3 regions of the Paucibacter sp. B51 genome follow, and region 3 is predicted to be linked to each of the others. Evidence: predicted binding sites of a transcription regulator. Region 3 holds the regulator's gene; each other region holds the start of a gene.
The links. The regulator sigma-54, encoded in region 3, starts transcription at its own class of promoters, with help from an activator protein. The targets are predictions, from matches to a motif close to TGGCANGNAANCTGCTTT.
Positions count from the first base shown of each region.

Region 1: a site for sigma-54 is predicted at 2,386-2,403, ahead of pepA (flocculation-associated PEP-CTERM protein PepA). Genes of this name have one in related genera too.
Region 2: a site for sigma-54 is predicted at 3,276-3,293, ahead of OOB33_RS12780 (ANTAR domain-containing response regulator). Genes of this name have one in related genera too.

Region 1 is NZ_JAPIVN010000001.1:3,591,023-3,598,041, reverse strand. Features, by position in the region: gene OOB33_RS15365 (ThiF family adenylyltransferase) at 1-91, opposite strand, end outside; gene OOB33_RS15360 (molybdopterin biosynthesis protein MoeY) at 211-1,314, shown strand; gene pepA (flocculation-associated PEP-CTERM protein PepA) at 1,439-2,341, opposite strand; gene prsT (XrtA/PEP-CTERM system TPR-repeat protein PrsT) at 2,569-5,346, opposite strand; gene OOB33_RS15345 (hypothetical protein) at 6,744-7,019, opposite strand, start outside.
Region 2 is NZ_JAPIVN010000001.1:2,974,404-2,981,422, forward strand. Features, by position in the region: gene OOB33_RS12765 (ABC transporter ATP-binding protein) at 1-198, opposite strand, end outside; gene ntrB (nitrate ABC transporter permease) at 211-1,116, opposite strand; gene OOB33_RS12775 (CmpA/NrtA family ABC transporter substrate-binding protein) at 1,125-2,354, opposite strand; gene OOB33_RS12780 (ANTAR domain-containing response regulator) at 2,655-3,263, opposite strand; partial or broken gene OOB33_RS12785 (IS3 family transposase) at 3,851-5,019, opposite strand; AL1L pseudoknot at 4,676-4,792, opposite strand; gene OOB33_RS12790 (hypothetical protein) at 5,335-7,019, shown strand, end outside.
Region 3 is NZ_JAPIVN010000001.1:1,340,093-1,347,111, reverse strand. Features, by position in the region: gene OOB33_RS05735 (SPOR domain-containing protein) at 1-700, shown strand, start outside; gene OOB33_RS05730 (thiol:disulfide interchange protein DsbA/DsbL) at 762-1,454, shown strand; gene OOB33_RS05725 (thiol:disulfide interchange protein DsbA/DsbL) at 1,520-2,194, shown strand; gene lptA (lipopolysaccharide transport periplasmic protein LptA) at 2,383-3,021, shown strand; gene lptB (LPS export ABC transporter ATP-binding protein) at 3,018-3,827, shown strand; gene OOB33_RS05710 (RNA polymerase factor sigma-54) at 3,926-5,455, shown strand; gene OOB33_RS05705 (SGNH/GDSL hydrolase family protein) at 5,694-6,707, shown strand; gene OOB33_RS05700 (pre-peptidase C-terminal domain-containing protein) at 6,770-7,019, opposite strand, start outside.

The DNA.
Region 1 (7,019 bases), 2.3 Mb from region 3:
CCTCTCGAACTCGTGCCTGCTCAGCCTCGGTCAACCAACCAATGTTTCGGGAAAACGCCCGCCCATAGTCAAACTCAGAATGCGCACTCATGAAAGTACCTTTTAGCAATGTGGCAGCGTGTTTCCATTTCGCACATGATGCCCTATGAAAACCCGACAATCCAGCCAGCATGCAGAGATGCGGCATCAGCGCCGGACAAGGATTGCAACATGAACGAACTCGCAGTGATTCATCGAATTCTGGACCTGGCACGGTGGGCACCCAGCGGAGACAACACGCAACCTTGGCGCTTCGAAATCGTCGGGCCTCACGATGTCGTTGTTCACGGCTTCGACACCCGAGAACATTGCGTCTACGACTTGGATGGACACCCGAGTCAGATTGCACTGGGCGCGCTGATCGAAACTGCAGCCATTGCCGCCAGCGAATACGGATTGAGACTTGTGTCCACGCACAGATCATCCTCACCCGAGGCTCGCCCAGTGTTTGACTGGCATTTCTCACCCAGCGACAGCTCAAGACGCAGCCCATTGATTGACTGCATTCAATGCCGAAGCGTTCAACGGCGACCCTTGAGCACCACCCCACTGACCGCGAGCCAGAAGCAAACACTTGAATCGGCTTGCGGCGACGGCTTCGAAATCTTGTGGCTAGAAGGGCCCCAAGCCCGCTGGAACACCGCCTGGCTGATGTTCCATTCCGCAAAGATCCGCCTGACTTCCCCTGAGGCCTACGAGGTGCATCGCGACATCATCGACTGGCGCAAGCAGTTCAGCACGAGCAAAGTTCCTGAACAAGCGCTCGGCACAGATCCAATAACGACCCGCCTGATGGAGTTCGTCATGGGAAGCTGGGAGCGGGTGCGCTTTTTCAACCGATTTCTGGCTGGGACATGGGCACCAAGAATTCAGCTGGACCTTCTCCCAAGCCTGCGCTGCGGCGCGCACTACGTGCTGGTGGCAAAACAACAAGCTCGGACACTCGAAGACTTCGTGGACGCCGGCCGTGCGATGCAGAGGCTTTGGCTCACATCCACGCACTTGAATTTACAAATGCAGCCGGAAATCACTCCGCTTGTGTTTGCACGCTACGCACGCGAGAACCGCAAGTTCTCCAGGGAAACGAAGGTGATTGACCTGGCCCAGGAGGTGAAAGCCCGGCTTGAAGCCCTACTGGGCACGGAGGCCTCAAATCGCGCCGTGTTCATGGGAAGGCTGGGCTCGGGCCCCGCCGCCACCTCGCGATCCCTGCGACACCCCCTTGAGGAGCTGATCATCACGAAGCCAACCATTACGCCGACGCAGCACGGATGAAGGAAGGGTGGCTACTGCTTCCGACAAAAAAGAGAACGCAAAACAAAAAAAGGGGCGCTAGAGCGCCCCTTTCATCTTGCTGCTAGCCAGCCTGATCGACGACCAAGCCAGCTTTGAAACAAGCTCAAGCTTGCTTGCGGCGGCGAGCCGACAGGCCCAGGCCCAGCAGAGCGAAACCAGTCAGAGCCAACGAAGTCGGCTCAGGCACGCTGAAGAAGAAGGACTGGCTGGCATCAGCTTGGCCGATGAAAGCGGTGTTGTCGCCGACCGGCAGACCGTTGCCGCCCACGCCGAAGCCGCTACCTTGCCAAGAAGTCGGCTGGGTCCAGGTACCGTTGGTGCCGCCCAGGAAGCCCAGGGTCGACTGAACCGTGGTGCCGTTCAGGTTGGGCAAGATGTAGGCATTGTTGGTGTAGCTGGTCGTGCCATTCACCGAAGCGCTGGTCAGGCCGCTGCTCGGATTGGTAAAGCCCTGTGGGCCGGCCACGGTTTGACCACCGGTGAAAGAACCGCCCAAGATTTGATCGCCGTCACCAAAACCAGACTGGCTAACCAGGGCTGCGTCGGGGGTGTTGTCCAGGTAGATGCCCCAGGTACCGGTGATCGGAGTGATCGACACCAGCGAGCAGTTGTAGTTCAAGCACGTCACCTTCTCTTGGAAGTTTGCGCGCACGGTGATCTCGTAGCCAGCACCACCGGTGCCTTGCACCAGATTGGGCAGCACGAAGTTACCACCACCAGCCTGCAGAACAGCCACAGCGAAGGAGTTGTAGAACACGTCGATCACATCAGACGTGCCAGTGCAGCCGCCGGTGAAGTTGGGGCCGAAAGCGCCGACAGCGCAGCCAGAGCCAATGTTCTGCGCGGTAATGTCGTAGCTCTTGATGAGCACGGACGACGACGACGACCAGTCGAAGCCACCGAAGTTATTCAGGAGACCATCGGGGGTCTGGAAGGTAGCGGCGCTGGCGGAAGCCACTGCTGCCATCAAACCAAAGCCGGCGAGGACTTTCTTTGCTGCGTTCATGAGTGTTTCTCCAAAAGAGGTTTGGGACATTCCCTGCCCTATCGCAAGCACTTGGCGTGCCAACAATGAAATTCATTTAACAATCAACAACTTACAAACTTGGCCGAGGACAGAACTCACAACAACCAGGGCATCCGTAAAAATTTCCGACACCCTCAAATCTGCCCCCCCAAAAAAACTGCAAGCACCCCAATCAGGCGCACACCAAGGAGGCAGCGCCTGAAGGATCACAAGCTCTTGGCGAGTTGCCGGTATTCATCTGACCTGGCGTACTCTGGCCGCTCGCGCCCCAACTTCTCGTACTCGGACTTGGCCTGATCCTTCTGCCCCGCCGCCAGCAGTCGCTTGACCAGATTGAGTCGGTAATTGGCAACCGATCCATCCAAATCAACGGCTTTGCGCTGAAGTTCGACCGCTTTGGCGAAGTCCCCCTGATCCGAATGGATCTCAGACAAGGTATCCAGCACGCCCGCGCTGCGCGGCTGCAAGCGTTGAGCACGCTCCGCCAGCTCTTTCGCCTGCGGGCGTTTCGACTTGTTGTACAACCACGCCATGTTGTTGAGCGCCCCAACATTCTCCGGCTGCATCTTGAGCACCGCTCCGTACCAACGCTCTGCTTGAGCGAAGTCCTTTCGACTCAGGGCAACGTCTCCGAGGTAGAAGGTGAAGATGGCATCGTTCGGCAGGGCTTGAGAGCGCTGCTGAGCAAACGAATCGGCAGCAGAAACATCCTTGGCCATGAGCAGGGACTTGTGAAGCTTGATCGCCACATCCGTGTGACGCCCATCCACCTGAAGTGCCTTCCGATACCAATCAACAGCTGCACCCCAGTCCTTCTTGAACGCAGCCACGTCACCGGCCAACGCCCAGCCCAGCGGCAATTTCGGATGACTCTTTTGGATCTGCTGGCACAACTTGTAGGCATCATCTGCCTTGCCTGAACCTGCCAATACCGAGACCAGTGCAGACTGCACATCCCGGTTGTCCGGCTGCAATAGCATGGCCTTACGAAGCACCGAAATTGCAGCATCGAACTTGTTGTTGGCCACATGCATCTTGGCAAGCGACAACAATGGCTTGACCGACTTGGGCTGCATCAAGATCAGCTTGCTCAGCTGGTTCTCGGCTTGAATGAAATCACCTCGGCTTGCATATGCATCCGCCAGCAACTCCAAGCCCTCGGGGCGGTTGGGCAATTGCGTGATGGTGTCTTGCGCCAAAGCCAAGGCCTTGGTCGTGTCGCCACTGCGAAGGTAGAAGCGACTCAGTTGCACCCGCGGCGCAACCTCCGCGGGAAGATCCTTGACCACCTCCGACAGAACAGCAATCAAGTCCGAGGCCTTGGCTCCCATCTGCTCACGAAGGCCCACCACAGCCATCCGAGTGCTGATGTTCTTCGGGTTCTCGGCACTCATGCGCTCAAAGCGCGCCAGCGCCAGATCCACGCGCTGATTGCGCACATCCAGATCCGCAAGGCTATGGGCTGCCACGAAAGACTGTGAATCGAGCTTCATTGCAGCCTCAAAAGCCTCGCGCGCGCGCGCAACATCGCCACGCTGAAGCTCAATCTGCCCACGCAGATTGGCCGCATCGGGGCTCTTGGGGTCCTTCTTCTCCAGATTGGACACAGCCTCCAAGGCGCGCACGTAGTCCTTCTTGCTGATCAAGGAACTGATCAAGGCAAGGTCTGCCGTGACAGCCTTCTCGCGTTCGGAGATGGCCCGAAGCTCTTGAATCCCGGACTCAACATCCCCCTTCTTCAAGCGCTCGACAGCCAAAAAGGTCCGCGCCCGCGAATCGTTCGGGTTGACCTGCACCACCTGCTTGAACAGTGTCTCAGCCCTCGCGAACTCCCCCAATTTGAGGCTGGCCTCAGCCCCCACCGCCAAGGCTTCGGCATCCACCGGCGAGCGCTCCAGCAAGGGCTGGATCAACACCCAGGCCTTGGCCGGATTGCCGATTCGAATCAAAACACGGGCCAGCAATGTGCGAACACCTGGCGCCGCCTCACCCAAGCTGGTGCTCATGGCTTTACCCAAATAGGTCTCAGCCTGGGTCATTGCACCCTTCTGGAAATACACAGCACCCGCCAAGTACAAGACCCGGCCGTTCGCAGCACCATATTTCAACAAGGGCTGGAGGCGCTCTTCCGCCAGCTTCAACTCACCCCGCTCAAAGGCGAGCAAGACTCCGAAGTACGCAGTATTGAGGTTGTTGGGGATCTTCGCATTCATCGACTCCCAAACAATCTGAGCCTCCTTGTAATCCTGCTGCCCAATCAACGCCGCCAAAGCGCGACTTTGGGCTACATAGTTCACCGAATCGAGGTCAACAGCTTTTCGATAGGACGCAATTGCTGCCCGCACATCTCCCTTGGCCTCTTGGAATTCCCCCAACAAGAGCGCCACGTCACTGCGCTTCGGCTGCTCACGCGACAGCTCAATGACTTGCGCAAAGGCTTCGTCGACTCGCCCTTCAGCCGCGCGCAAACGAGCTTCGGTCAAACGCGCCCGAACATCTCTTGGCGAGAGCTTGAGCGCAAGATCGATCGTCTTTCGCGCGTCCGTCAAATGTCCGAGCGATGAATGCGCCACCGCCAAGGAGGTCAGCAAATCAGACTGCGACTCCGCCCCTTTCAGAACCGGATTGGCAAATTTCTCTACGATCTTGGCCATCTCGCCCTGGAGGATCAGCACCCTCGCTTCCAAGGGCTGAACTTCTTCGTCTGGATAACCCAGTTGCGAGGCTTTGCTCAACTCAATCAGAGCCCCCTCCTGATCGCCCATCTCAGACAAGGTCTTGGCCAGCAAGAAGCGAGCTTCAGACAAATTACCGTTCTTCTGGATCGCCGTTTTCAACTGAATCAAAGCCGCCTTGCGGTCATTCTTTTCAAGATAACCCTTCGCCGACCCCACCAGCTTTTCAGGCGTTTCACTGGAGCAACCAGAGAGCACAGCAGCCAGCACCACGGACCCAATCACAGACTTTGCAAAGTTGTTGTTCACAAGCAATCTCTTTTTCTATCCAGGAAACACCCAAAGCTGCAATCGTGATGGCGCGGCATGCGTACGGCCAGCTACCACCCCCCGGGTCACGATCGCATCAAAGCGCGACACGCTACCACAGGCGTGAGGCGGACCTGTTGAGGCCAATCCACGCAGCCACAGCGAGTCGATTGAGCGCTGCATTTGAACCGCATCCAGTGCCATTGCCAGCCCGCATGACCAAAGGGTGAAAAGTGCCACGGGCACAGGCATGGCAGCAAGCCGGACATGCAAGAAGGGTTGATCTAGCCCTGCCAATTGCCCCTCCCGAGGCACCATTCATACACTCGGGCTCTGACGCCAGGCAAAAAAAGCCCCTGCTGCGATGTGCAGCAGGGGCCTTGATGAAGGAAGGTCAAAAACAACCGAATCCCTGATATTGGTGGGCCGGGGGGAATTGAACATTCCGCGCTACCCCGCATTATTGTTCATCTTCCGCTTACGAGGGATAGCGAGTTACTTCACAAATCACTGCGTAGTCTTGCACCAACAGATCTGTATCGCGCCGGGGATTGAGATGTGGGCCACCGCCCGTTCCATGAACAGCTTGTTAGTGTGGAAAGTGAAGTCGGATGTTGTCCTGCAAAGTACAGCGGTGAGCCCATTCACGAAATCACTGAGCAGGACGACCGCGCCTTTCCCTACCCAAGGGTCGATGGCATAGGTTTATGCCACTTTGCGGTCAGCTGTCACCTCTTTTGCAGCGCGGTGATCTCTACTCCCAAGACGGCATGGTTGCCGCTCGCTTGATTGCTCTGAAGAGACGGTAGAACGGTGGGCGCGACCGCCACCCCAAATGCCCCGCCTGGGAAATGAGGGAGGCCTAGGCGCCAACGCCGGTATCTATACCGTCACCAGTACCGTCCGCTAGCACGGCTGGACAGACTAACGAGCACTGGCACTGGATGTACGCGCTGGCCAACTTCTTTCCCAGTGAACAAACACTTGTCGCTGAAACATGAATAGCGATCACATGGCGGTATCGCTTCCATTGGCGAAGCATATATCGAGGGTATCGGCGACGGTAGGTGTTCCGCCCTCTCCGCCAGAAAAGAGAAAAAGCCCGTGATTTCACGGGCTCTTTTTTCGTCTTGTTGATCCGACTGTCAAATTGACCATCACACAAAAGCTTTATTGACTCGGGACAGTTCTGGCTCAATGAACCGGCCCTGCCGCACTGCTGAATCCACTACAGCGTCCATCGCCCTCCTCTACGCCAGCCATCGGCGCGTCAATTCCAACTCGGCGAGCCGCTGCACTACACAACACCCGTTGAACGACAGGCTTCGGCACGCCTTCCTCGTGCCGCGCCGATCAGCTCAGGATCCGCTACTGCCCCTCGTTCTGGGCAGTAGCAACTAGCGGCTCTGGCAGACCTGCGACATCGGGCGGGCGACCTGTGACAAGTGCGGAGTGGTCAGAGGCTTGCGCGAGTTGAACAGCCGATCTGAGACTTGGCGTACGGTGAGCTTGCCCGCCATTCGAGGCGATCGGTCCCAACGGATCAAGTCACGAGGATGCTGCATGCCCTTGTCGGCGAGCCAACTGACAATCCGTGACAAGTGCCCACCATCACGGATCCAGTCGTCGCAGTCCTTCGCGCCAAGGGCCTGGGCCAACGTGTCGTAGAGCGC
Region 2 (7,019 bases), 1.6 Mb from region 3:
CAGCACGCCTTGGCTGGCCTGCAGCAGGCCGGCGATCAGGTTGAGCAAGGTGGACTTGCCGCAGCCGGAGTGGCCGATCAGGGTGATGAACTCGCCCTTCTCGATTTGCAGATGGATGTCGCGCAAGGCGTGGAACTGGCCCTTGCGGGTGCTGAACACCATCTCAGCGCCCTGGACTTCGATGAATGCTTGGCTCATCGGGAACCTCCTTCAGTCTTCAAACGAGAAGCGCCGGGCCACGCTCATCAGCAGCCATTCGAGCAAGAGCCCGACGATGCCTATGACGAAGATGGCGATGATGATGTGGGCCACATTGAGGTTGTTCCACTCATCCCAGACCCAAAAGCCGATGCCCACGCCACCGGTCAGCATTTCGGCCGCCACGATCACCAGCCAGGCGGTGCCGACTGAGAGCCGCACGCCGGTGAGGATGTAGGGCAGCACGGCGGGCAACAGGATGCGGGTGATGACCTTCCACTCCGACAGTTTGAGCACCCGGGCCACGTTCAGATAGTCCTGCGGCACCCGCTGCACCCCGACGGCGGTGTTCACCACCATGGGCCAGATCGAGCAGATGAAGATGGTCCAGATCGCCGCCGGGTTGGCGCTCTTGAACACCAGCAGGCCAATCGGCAGCCAGGCCAGCGGCGAGACCGGCTTGAGCAAGCTGATCAGCGGCGACACCATGCGGCCGATGAACTCAAAGCGGCCGATCACAAAACCCAAAGGGATGCCTACCGCAGCGGCCAGGCCAAACCCCAGGGCCACGCGTTGCAGCGAGGCCAGGATGTTCCAGCCAATGCCTTGGTCATTGGGGCCGCGGCGGTAGAAGGGGTCGGCAAACAGCTGCACGGCCGAGTCCCAGGTCGCTGCCGGCGTAGGGATGCCGCTGCTGGTCTTGAGGGTGAACATGGCCCACAGCCCGGTCATCAAGGCCAGGCCCAGCACAGGCGGCAGCAGCTTCATCCACAGGCCATGCCAGTCGAAGCCAGGCTGGCTGGGGCTGGCCTTGGCCCCAGGCTTGCGGGCCAAGCGGGCCGCCCGTGGCGCTGGCACGGCCGGGGCAAGAACTTCATCATCATCGCCACGCGGCGAATGGAACACGGCGCTCACCATGATGGGCCTCAGGCTTTCAGCTTGAAACTATCGGCGTACTTGGCCGGCGACTTGCCGTCCCATACCACCCCGTCCAGCAGCTTGGCGCTGCGTAGCGCCTCCTTGGGCACGGTGATCTTGAGCTGGCTTGCAGCCTGCTTGTAAAGCTCGATCTGGTTGATCTGCGTGGCCACGGCCAGATAGTCCGGGTGCTCCTTGAGCAAGCCCCAGCGCTTGTGCTGGGTGAGGAACCACATGCCGTCGCTCAAGAAAGGGAAGTTGACCGCGCCGTCGTTGAAGAACTTCATCGCATGCGGGTCGTCCCAGGTCTTGCCCAGGCCGTTCTGGTAGCGGCCCAGGATGCGCTGGTTGATCGCCTCGGCGCTGGTGTTGACATAGGCCTTGTCGGCGATGGTGTCGGCCATCTTCAGCTTGTTCTGGAGATTGGAGTCGATCCAGCGGCTGGCCTCCAGCACGGCCATGATGACGGCGCGCGCGGTGTTGGGGTTCTTCTTGGCAAAGTCGCCGCTGGAGGCCAACACTTTCTCGGGGTGGTCGGGCCAGATGTCTTGGGTGGTGGCCGCGGTGATACCGATGCCGTCCATGATGGCGCGGTGGTTCCAGGGTTCGCCCACGCAAAAGCCGTCCATATTGCCGACCCGCATATTCGCCACCATCTGCGGCGGCGGCACGGTGATGACCTTGCTGTCCTTCAGCGGGTGAACGCCATGCGCGGCCAGCCAGTAGTACAGCCACATGGCGTGCGTGCCGGTGGGGAAGGTCTGGGCGAAGGTGTATTCGCGCTTGTCCTGGCGCATCAGCTTGGCCAGCGAGGCGCCATCCACCGCGCCCTGGTCGGCCAGCTTCTTGGCCAGGGTGATGGCCTGGCCATTGTTGTTGAGCGTCATCAGCACGGCCATGTCCTTCTTGGGCCCGGCCACGCCCAGGTGAACGCCGTAGACCAGACCGTAGAGGGCGTGCGCCATGTCGAGCTCGCCGTTGACCAGCTTGTCGCGCACACCGGCCCAGGAGGCCTCCTTGCTGGCGACGATCTTGATGCCGTACTTCTTGTCAAAGCCCAGCACCGAGGCCATCACCACCGAGGCGCAGTCGGTCAGCGGAATGAAGCCGATGCGCACTTCTTCCTTTTCGGGCTTGTCGGAGCCGGCGGCCCAAGCACCTGTTGATACCGCTGACGCGGCGGGCAGAGCGGCCGCAGCGGCGGCTCCCAGCAGCAGTTTTCGACGTGGTTCGCTCATCAAACCCTCCATGGCGTGCTTGACCTTGTGCATGAATAAAAATCTCCAAGACAAAACGAAAAAAGGCGTCGCGACCTTCAAGCCCGGCGCCAAGAAATGGCTGGGTTGAACGGTCGGACGCCTTTGCCCGAAAGAAAAATGCGGTGCAGGAAACTCGGTCTTACCAGCCCACGTCGTTGCGGGCCGCAGCTTTCATTACGCAGGAAGCGTGCCAGCGCTTTGCCCGGGCTGGCGGCCCGTAATGCACGCATTGCGTGCACTTTCGAGCGCCCTGATGTGCCAGCATGGTGCGCTGTGGCATCAAATCGGGCGCAAGAGATTGTGGGCGTCGATGATGCGGTCGGCCAGCTCCCCCAGGGGCAGGCCGCGGTCCATGGCCATGCGGCGCATCTGGCGGTGGGCGCCGTCTTCGTCCAGCGTGAGCTGGCGCATCAAGATGCCCTTGGCCTTTTCAATGCGTTTGCGTCCGGCCAGCTGCGCCTGCGTGCGACCCAGCTCCTGACGCAGGGCAAGGTCTTGCTCGAAGCGGGCAATCGCTACCTGCATCACGCCGGCCAGGCGCCCGCTTTGCAGCCCCGCCACCACATAGGCGCTGACGCCGGCCTTGAGCGCATGGCGCATTGGGTCATCGCGGCTGCTTTCCGAGAACACCAGCACCGGGCGAGGCATGCGCTCGTTGAGCGTGGCCAGGTGCTCCAGGGTGTCGCGCGAGGGTGAGGCACTGTCCACGATGACCACATCGGGCTGCAGGCGCAGCACGCAGTCGTGAATTAGGGTGGCTTCAGCAATCACCCCTACAACCTCGCAGCCCTGCGTCGCCAACTCTTGCTGAATCAGTTGCAAGTGGTGGGCGCCGTCGTTGATCAACAGCACACGAAGCACTGGGGCGTTAGGTGGCAGGCTTGGCATGGTGGCCAATGCGACGCAAAATTCGTGCCTGTCGGCTGACGAATCCAGCCTGACGTTCTGCAGATGATGACTCACGACATTAAAGAACCCCACGACGCCAACCAACTGACTTGCCTGCTTGTTGAGGTCTTCGGCAGCTTCGGCCAACTCGTCTACCAGTGCAGCGTGTTGCTGAGTGAACTGGTCCAATTGGCTGATTGGTCCAGCTCAGTGATATCGAATTGACTGGGTGGATGCCCTAGGGCATTTTCCGGCTTGGATTTCAAACCTAGGGTTTGGATGTCACACGGGTCGAGCTGCGAGCAGTGCTGAGGCTGATTTCTTCCGTCGACCAACTTGCAAGATAAATGATGCAAATGGTCGGAAACCTCTGCTGATGATTGTCGTTACTGGCATGGGATCAGTCTGCTCTGCTGGTCTGCCATTGGACTCATCATTTGACAGTAGTAAGAACACTAGAAGGCGTGCGGCAATGCAGTTCTAGTCATTGCGCTTGTATGTGGTGATCGGGAATTTGGCCTTATGGTCTGAAGGTCAAACCCAGCGCATGAATCACCCTGGGTTCCGAGGAGGCCTGTTGGTTTAAGTCAGGCGGTCGCGGCCTGACCAGCGCGGTGACGATGGTAATTGGCTTCGAACTCAGCAGGCGGCACATGGCCCAGTGGTCCCATCAGCCGGTGATGGTTGAACCAAGCGACCCATTCCAGTGTTGCCAGTTCCACCGCCTGCTTGGTCTTCCACGGCCCGCGCCGGTGAATAGCCTCGGCCTTGTACAGCCCGTTGATGGCCTCGGCCAGTGCCTTGTCGTAGCTGTCGCCCTTGGAGCCCACTGAGGGCTCGATTCCGGCCTCGGCCAGCCGCTCGCTGTAGCGGATCGACAGGTATTGCGAGCCGCGGTCGGAGTGATGCACCAGGCCATCGGACGGCTTGCGGTCGTACAGCGCCTGCTCCAATGCGTCGAGTACGAACTCGGTGTGCATCGAACTGCTCTGACGCCAACCCACGATGCGCCAGCTGAACACGTCGATGACGAACGCCACATACACCCAGCCCTGCCAGGTTGAGACATAGGTGAAGTCCGAGACCCACAGCTGGTTCGGCCGCTCGGCCCGGAACTGCCGATTGACGCGGTCCAACGGGCATGGCGCCTTGAGATCGGGAATGGTGGTGCGCACGGCCTTGCCTCGGCGCACACCCTGCAGCCCGAGCTGGCGCATCAGCCGCTCGACGGTGCAGCGCGCCACGGCGACGCCTTCGCGGTTGAGCTGGCGCCAGACCTTCTCGGCGCCGTAGACCTGATGGTTGGCCTGCCAGACGCGCTGCACCTGCGGTAGCAGTTGCACGTCGCGCTGAGCTCACAAAGAGCGCAAGGCCGGGCTGCGCTGGCACGCGACGTGGCGCCATTACGCCGATGGGGCAATCTGCAGGACGCGGCAGATCGGCTCGACCCCAAGCTGCTGGCGGTGCTGGTCGATGAAATCCTTCAGGACTTGATGCGGCGGTCGAGCTCCGCCTGGGCGAAAAACGCGCTGGCCAGCTTCAGAATCTCGTTGGCCTTGCGCAGCTCGCGCACCTCTCGTTCCAGTTCCTTGATGCGCTGAGCCTCCGCAGTCGAGACACCGTCTCGCTGGCCGGCATCGACCTCGTGCTGCTTGACCCAGGTGTGCAAGGTCTGCGGCACGCAGCCGATCTTGTCGGCGACGGACTCGATGGACGCCCACTGCGACGGGTGCTTTGTCCGGTGCTTCAGCTCCATTTGAACGGCGCGTTCTCACATTTCAGGCGAGAACTTCGGGGACTTCTTCATGGCGCCACTCTCTTTGGCTGGAGCTCCCTCGAAACCGTGGGGCGTTTCAGCCGTTGCGGGTGGGGTGCCTCGCCAACAGCAGGGTTTGGATTGCTATTGGATTGTATGGTTTGTATCAAAATAGTTAATGCAACTGAGAATGATTTGTATTTATAATTTCTTGGCAATCGATTAGGCAGCCGACAGAGCCAACCCGTCGAGAAGCTAGGCAAACGCTCGTGCGGGGTCCTCCCGCGCGACTCGCGACCATCAAGAGGGAGAGAAATGACCGTGCATTCATCGAGGCTCGAACTGCGAGCCGTGGGCGAAGTCTTGTCGCTCGCTTCCGCCAACGAGCAGAAGCAGAACCTGCTGGAAGTCTTTGCGATTCGCGTTCTTGGAGTTGCAGCTACGCTTGTGCTCGCAGCAGCTAGCTGCCCGTCGCATGCAGGCACTGCCAATGCCGAGGACGCTGACCCAAAAAGCGCGTTCAAGGTTGTGGAGCCCAGCTGGGTTGCGACTCATGGCGCAATCGAACGCATTGATCCACACAGCGGGAACCTTGCGATCACTTACCTGGATGCAATGATTCCGGGCTCCGCTGGCTTCAACATCCAAGTGATACGGAGCTATGACGTTTCGCGAATCCAAGGCTTCAGTCCTCTGCGAGGTGTTATCGAGTACTCCAATCCCCGCGATGGTCAGGTGCTTGGCCTAGGATGGAAGATTGCCGTCGCTCCGATTGTCCGGATCAGCCTCATTGGATCGGACGAGCCCTATCTGCGCGAGTACGACCCGCTGTGCAAAGGGGTGGTGGCTAGCCCAGGTAACTACATGCTTGAGATGCCAGACGGGACGTCGCGTCCAATGCATTACTCCAGCACTACATCGGCCGTGATGACGCCGGACGGTTGGTCCTTGACGTGCGCAGGTGGTAGCTACACCTTGAAGTCACCAGACGGCTTGATCCATACGTTGGGCGAGCTCTGGGAGAACCGGCCGCCCAATCCTAAAACCGGTCCCAAGGACCTGAAGATGGAGCTAGTGCTCCAGGCTACGCGTGTGACCGATCCCAACGGCAATTGGTACACCATCACCTATCGAAACTCAACCTTTTCGCAGCGACCCAAGCCTGGCTCGTATGCCTACTCGCTGGATCTGGGGTTCCGTGAGCCGGAGCGGGTGACTGCCTCGGACGGCCGCTTTGTCGACTTTCAGTACCAAGATAACTACCTCATCGACCTGCCCAGCCTCACCGTCCGAAAAACGGTTCTGTCGCATGTGGAGACGTCCAACGCCGTCGTTAGCTATACGATCGGAAGCAGCCAAATCGAAGGACTGTTGACTTCGGTCACGCTGCCTGATCAGACGCAGTGGCAATTCGACTATTACCCGGAAGTTGAAAACGATCCCGCCCGGCCGATCCAGCGGCTGACCAACTGGGCGATGTACTTGCCGGATGAAGAATACTGGACCTACACGAGAACGCCTGCTCTATCGGAATACGGATACACGACGGTTGAGGGGCGTTCAAATCGGCTGAAGGGTGTCGTCTACCCGACAGGTGGGCGCTTGGACTACGAGTACGAGGCCTCACCGTTGGTCTCTGTATGGCGCGCGCCGCAGGGACTTTCGTGCAAGGCGCAGCGTCGTGATGTGTTTGAGTTTGCTCCGCCGCTGATCAACAAGCTGTTTAATCAGAACCTCCGCGTAGCTCGAAAGGCAAGCAGCGACGGTGGCGTCTGGAACTATGTCTACTCCCTTGGAGGTAGTGGGCAGTTGGACGGAACTTCGATCTCGGGTCCCGACGGCGTTCACAGCTATAAGTTTTATGGCACTGGCTACTTTGTGCCAGCGAAATGGGCGTCTAGGCCGCTGCATGATCAGTTGGACGATGCATCTTGCGACCCTAGCGGTGTGTACACCCAGCAGAATCTCGTAGGCGACTCCTGGAAGCTGGGGCGCATAGC
Region 3 (7,019 bases):
CAAGAGCAAGCAACAACGGGGCGGTTTTGTCCTCGGCCTGATTGTCGGCTTGCTGCTGGGCCTGGCCGTGGCATTGGGCGTGGCGCTCTACATCGCCAAGGTGCCCATCCCCTTCATCGACAAGGTGCCCCAGCGCACGGCCGAGCAGGATGCGGCCGAGGCCCAGCGCAACAAGAACTGGGACCCCAACGCCCCCCTGGCCGGCAAGGCCGGCGCCAAGGTGGCCAGCGGCGTGGTCAGCGGCGCCCCGGCGCCCGCCCCTGCAGTGGTGGCTCCGGCCGTCCCTGCCGCCGTGACAACGCCTGCGCCCGCTCCAGCTGCCTCCACAGCGGCAGCACCGGCCACCAAGCCTGCTGACAAGGCCACCGAGAAAGCTGCCGAGAAGGCCGCCGACAAATCCCCGGCCGACAAGAAGGCCGAGGCCAAGGCAGCTGCCGCCAGCGCCGCCGCAGCCGCGGCCGACCCCAACCTCTACTTCGTGCAGGCCGGCGCCTATGTGAAGAACGAGGACGCCGAGCAGCAACGCGCCCGCCTGGCCTTGCTGGGCTTCAGCGCCAAGGTCATGGAAAAGGAACAGTCGGGGCGCACCGTGTTCCGCGTTCGCATCGGCCCCATCGACAGCCGCGATGAAGCCGAGGGCATGCAGCGCAAGATCGAAGCCGCCGGCATCGAAGCCAATCTGGTCGGCGTCAAGCGCTGATCGTCTGTCCATCACCCAGGGCCTGCCGAGGCCTCTTTTGTCCACCGAGATGAACGAGAAGATGAAGATGATGAAACGTCGCGAGTTTTCTGCCCTCTTGTCCGCACCTCTGAGCCTGGGTGCCCTGGGCACGCTGGCCGCTGCGCCGCAGCTGGCCCTGGCCCAGACCGACCCCTTCGCGGGCAAGTACCAAACCCTGTCGCAAGCCCTGCCGAGCAGCACCCCGGGCAAGATCGAGGTGGTCGAGTTCTTCTGGTACGGCTGCCCGCATTGCTATGCCTTCGAGCCGGTGCTGGCGCCCTGGATCAAGCAGCTGCCGGCCGATGTGGCCTTCCGCCGCGTGCACGTGGGCTTCAACGCCATGATCAAGCAGCACCAGAAGCTGTTCTACGCCCTGGAAGCCCTGGGCAAGGCGGCGGAGCTGCAGGACAAGATCTTCAACGCCTTCCATGTCGAGCGCTTGGACCTCAACGACGAAAAGAGCATCACCGAGCTGGTGGTGAAGCTGGGCGTGGACGGCGCCAAGTTCAAGGACGCCTACAACGCCTTCGGCGTGGTCACCAAGGCCGGCCAGGGCACCAAGCTGTCCGAGGCCTACCGCATCGACGGCGTGCCCGCCCTGGGCATTGGCGGCCGCTACCTGACCTCGCCCTCGATCGCCGGCCTGCGTGGCGACAACGAGCAGGCCAACGGCCGCCGCGCCCTGGCCGTGGCCGACCACCTGATCCAGCTGGCCCGCGCCAGCAAGGCCTGATCGTTCTTCCTGTTCTGCTGTCCTCACCTCATTGAACCCTGAACCGCGCCAGCGCCCGCCCCGATATGAAGACCTTGATCTCTCGCCGTGAGTTCTCTTCGACCCTCGGGCTGGCCGTGGCCGCCCTGCCGACCCTGAGCCTGGCTCAGGGGGCGGCGCCGGTGGAAGGCAAACACTATCTGCGCCTGGCTCAGCCGCTGCCGAGCACACCGGGCAAGATTGAGGTGATCGAGTTCTTCCTCTACACCTGCCAGCACTGCTTCGCCTTCGACCCTCATGTCAGCGCCTGGGCCAAGCAGTTGCCGGCCGATGTGAGCTTCCGCCGGGTCCATGTGGGTGTGGGCGCCATGCACAAGCTGCACCAGCGCCTGATGTTCGCGCTGGAAAGTCTCGGCCGCCTGGGCGATTTCCACGAATCCGTGTTCAAGGCCATCCATGTCCAGCGTCTGGACCTCAGCGATGAGAAGGCCATCACCCAATTCGCCGTCAGCCTCGGCCTGGAAGAGGCCAAGTTCAAGGCGGCCTTCAACTCCTTCACCGCCAACAGCCGGATGGCGCAATCGGCCCAGCTGGCCGCTGCCTACCGTGCGGAGACGGTGCCAGCCCTGGGCATCGGCGGCCGTTTCCTGACCAGCCCCAGCCTGGCCGCTGGCCCGGGGCAGAGCGCCGCGGTGGGCCACCAGGCCGCCCTCGCCCTGAGCAACCAGCTGATCCAACAGCTGCGCGGCGGCAAGGCCTGATGAATGGATGGCACCGGACGCACCGCGGCGTGATGCTCACGCTTCACGCACGGCGGGCGCTCCGGGCTGACCCAGGCCCGTACTAGAATGGCCTGCAAGTTTTGTGCCGCCTTCACGGGCGGCGAACGCGTGCTCGCTTGATTCGATTGCCCGGCCTGCCCCCTCCTCCATCCCTCCTGCTGCTGCCCATGAAGCTGTCACCGCGCTTTTCCGTCTTGCCCGGCTTGCTGGCGGCCTTGCTGCTGGGCGGGGCCTCGACTTCGGGCTGGGCGGAAAAAGGCGACCGCGCCAAGCCGCTGAACATCAGCTCCAAAAACGGCGGCAGCGTCGAGATCGCCAAGCAGCGCACCGAATTCAACGGTGATGTGGTGCTGAGCAAGGGCAGCCTGGTGCTGCGCGCCGAGAAGCTCGATGTGCGCGAAACCGGCGACGGCTACTACCAGGTCTATGCCAATGGCCAGACCGGCAAGCAGGTCAGCTTCCGCCAGGCGCGCGATGTGCCGGGCGAGGCCATCGAAGGCCTGGCCGACCAGCTCGAATACGACACCCGCAGCGACACCGTGCGCTTCATCGGCAATGCCGTGGTGCGCCGCCTGCAGGGCACGACGGTGGCCGACGAGGTGACCGGCGCAGTCATCCTGTTCGACAACCGCAGCGAGGTCTTCACCCTCGAGGGCGGCCAGACCTCGCCCCACCCGAGCGGCCGGGTCCGTGTGGTGATGATGCCGCGCGGCGGCGCGCCCGAGGCCGCCTCGGCACCCGCGGCCGCGGCCTCCGGCGTGCAACTCAAGCCCAGCACCAGCCTGAGCCCCCGCAAAGCGCCATGAGCAGCAGCAACAGCAGCGTCGCCAGCCCCCATCACGCGCCCGTGGCCGCCCTCGAATCCGGCCCGCGCAGCCGCCTGGAAGCCGAGGGCCTGGCCAAGAGCTACGGCGTGCGCCGCGTGGTCAAGAACGTGCATCTGGGCGTCAACAGCGGCGAGGTGGTCGGCCTGCTGGGCCCCAACGGCGCCGGCAAGACCACCAGCTTCTACATGATCGTGGGCCTGGTGCGCGCCGACGCCGGCGAGATCCACATCGACGGCCAATCGGTCGAGCACCTGCCCATCCACCAGCGCGCCCGCCTGGGACTGAGCTATCTGCCGCAGGAGGCCTCGATCTTCCGCAAGCTCACGGTGGAACAGAACATCCGCGCCGTGCTGGAGCTGCAGCGCGACGAGCAGGGCCGCGCGCTGAAAGAGCCGCGCATCAAGGAGCTGCTGGAAGCGCTGCTGCACGACCTCAGCATCGAGAAGCTGCGCGACAGCCCGGCGCCGGCGCTCTCGGGCGGCGAACGCCGCCGCGTCGAGATCGCCCGCGCCCTGGCCACGCAACCGCGCTTCATCCTGCTGGACGAACCCTTCGCCGGCGTGGACCCGATCGCGGTGCTGGAGATCCAGCGCATCATCGGTTTCCTGAAAGCGCGCCAGATCGGCGTGCTGATCACCGACCACAATGTGCGCGAGACCCTGGGCATCTGCGACCGGGCCTACATCATCAGCGAGGGCTCGGTGCTGGCCGAGGGCACGCCGGACGAGATCGTGGCCAACGCCGATGTGCGCAAGGTCTATCTCGGCGAACATTTCCGCATGTAGAGCCGGCCATGGATGCCTACACGCCCGCTGCCACGGCAGCCCCGCGCGGGGCTGATGCTGGGATTCCTGCATCTCACGACTGCCCCTGAGCCCGCGCCATGAAGCAGTCACTCCAGGTTCGACTGAGCCAGCATCTGGCCTTGACGCCGCAGCTGCAGCAATCGATCCGCCTGCTGCAACTGTCCACGCTGGAGCTGAATCAGGAAGTCGAGCAGATGCTGGCGCAGAACCCGCTGCTCGAAACCGAAGAAGACTTCTCCGTCGCCACGCCCGAGCTGCCCGAGCTGCGCCCGGCCAGCGCCGCCGAGGACAGCGGCGCCGACCGTGAGCTGGGCGGCGGCGCCGAGGCCGAGGCCACGCCCGAGCTGCAGGCCGAAGACTTCGGCAGCACCGAACGCGAGGACTGGGAGAACGGCACCGAGGGCGACGATTTCGACGGCATCCGCGAACTGCCCAGCAACAACGGCAGCGGCTCGGGCAGCAACGATGAAGACGGCGAACGCAGCGACCAGGAATCGGCCGAGATCAGCCTGCAAGAGCATCTGGTCCAGCAGATGGCCGGCATGCACCTCAGCGATACCGACCAGCTGGCGCTGCGCCTGCTGATCGATTCGCTCAACGAGGACGGCTATCTCGAGGACAGCCTGGAAGCCATCGCCGAGGCCCTGGTGCCGGACGGTGACGAGGACAGCGCCGCCGAGCGCGAGGAGCTGCTCGACCACCTGCGCATCGCCCTCAAATGGCTGCACCACATGGACCCGCCCGGCGTCGGTGCCCGCGAGCTGACGGAATGCCTGGAGCTGCAGCTGCGCCAGCTGCCGCGTAGCGCGCCGCAGGTGATCGCCATCATGATCTGCAAAAAGCACTTGGACCTGCTGGCCAAGCGCGACAGCCGCCGCCTGATGCTGCTGACCGGCGCCGACGATGCCTTGCTGCGTGAAGCGCAAGCCCTGATCGTGGCCCTGGAGCCCAAGCCCGGCCGGCGCTTTGCCCGCGGCCAGGCGCCGGCGGTGATCCCGGACGTGATCGTGCGCAAGGTCGGCCGCGAGCTGCGCGTCATCATCAACCCCGAGGTCGCGCCCAAGCTGCGCATCAACGAGCTCTACGCCAACGCCCTGCGCCAGACGCGCGGCGGCATCAGCAACAGCGCCCTGGGCGGCCAGCTGCAGGAGGCACGCTGGTTCATCAAGAACATCCAACAGCGCTTCGACACCATCCTGCGCGTCTCCACCGCCATCGTCGAGCGGCAAAAAGGTTTCTTCAGCCACGGCGCCGTGGCCATGAAGCCCCTGGTGCTGCGCGAGATCGCCGATGAGCTGGGCCTGCACGAATCGACCATCTCGCGCGTGACCACGGCCAAGTACATGGCCACGCCCTTCGGCACCTTCGAGCTCAAGTATTTCTTCGGCTCGGGCCTGTCCACCGAGGCTGGCGGCGAGGCCTCCAGCACCGCCGTGCGCGAGCTGATCAAGCAGTTCATCGCCGCCGAGAACCCGGCCAAACCCCTGTCCGACAGCGCCCTGGCCAGCATGCTGGAAGAGCAAGGCATCCAGGTCGCGCGCCGCACCGTCGCCAAATACCGCGAAGGCATGCACATCGGGACGACGACGATGCGGCGGGTGGTTTGAAGCTTGAAGCTTGAAGCTTGAGTGAACGGGTGAATCAGTGAACTGGTGAACCACACCCCACGATTCACCATTCACCATTCACCATTCACCATTCACCATTCACCTGTTCACCTGTTCACCTGTTCACCCGTTCACCCGTTCACCCCCAAACGTGAACACGCACACCGATTTCAGGTGATTCCCATTTCGAGACATGCCATCATGCCGCTGACTTGGATCGTTACTTGAAAGGTCTGCCGTGAACACCACCCTCCGCTCCCCGGCCGGCGCACGCCTGCCCGCGCTGCTGATACTCGCCGCCAACCTGGCCTGGGCCGCCCCCACCCAAGCTCAGGCTCAGGCCACAAGCAGCAGTGCCGCCACCAGCTACAGCCGCGTGATCGCCTTCGGCGACAGCCTGTCGGACAACGGCAATTTCTACCGCGCCACCAGCGGCGCCGTGCCCCAGCCGGGCAACTATTTCCAGGGTCGTTTTTCCAACGGCCAGGTGGCCGTCGAGCACCTCGCCCAAGGCCTGGGCGTGAGCCTGCAGGATTACGCCTGGGGCGGTGCCCAAACCGGCTGGCTCAACGGCGCGGCGGTGGCCGCAGGTGCCCCAGCCGCCTTGCAAAACACCGGCATGCTCTCGCAAGTGGGCGCCTTCCAGTCCGGCCTGGCCGGCTCGGCCGCCGACAGCCAGGCCCTTTACGTGCTCTGGGGCGGGGCCAATGATTTCCAGTACCTGGGTTTCTCGCAGGCCACGGCGCAAGCGGCCATCCAGAACCTCAGCAGCGCGGTGCAGACCCTCTACGGCCTGGGTGCGCGCAACTTCCTGATGCCAGGCCTGCCGGACCTGGGCCAGACACCGGCCGGCCTGTCCTCCGGCCTCTCGGGCCAGCTGCACCAGCTCTCCCTGGGCTTCAACTTTGGCCTGAATCAGGCCATCGGCCAGCTGCGGGCCCTGCCCGGCATTGACATCCGCTATTTCGACGTCCTGGGCACGCAGCAAACCCTGGTCGACAACGCGGCGCTCTACGGCTTCAGCAATGTCACGCAAGCCTGCTTCACCGGCTATGTCGGCCAGCCCGACGGCAGCACCTGCAGCAGCCCCGAGAGTTATATGTACTGGGACCGCATCCACCCGACCACGCTGACCCACAGCTACCTCGGCCAGGGCATGCTGGCCGCCGTGCCGGAACCGCAGACCTGGCTGCTGATGGGCCTGGGCCTGGCAGCCCTGGGTCTGCGCGCCGGTCGCCAGCGCCGCAGCTGAAAAGGCAAGGGCCGGTCGCCTGGAGCACCGGCCCCGAAGCTGGCGGCCAGCGCCGCCTGGCTTCAGCTCAAGGTCGCCAGCAGGCGCGCGTTGTGGACCGGGGCGTAGGCATTGAGCAGCAGATAGTAGGTGCCCGCCACGGGTGAGGCGAAGGTGATGGTTTCTGCATTGCTCGAGCCATCGGATTTCTTGTCATACACCGTGGTGCTCGGCGCCGATGCCAGGCGGGCATAGAGATCGCCATCGCCCGTGCCCCCGGAAAGCTGAAACTTGAGCTGCCGACGGCCCGGCGGCACCTGGATGCTGTACAGC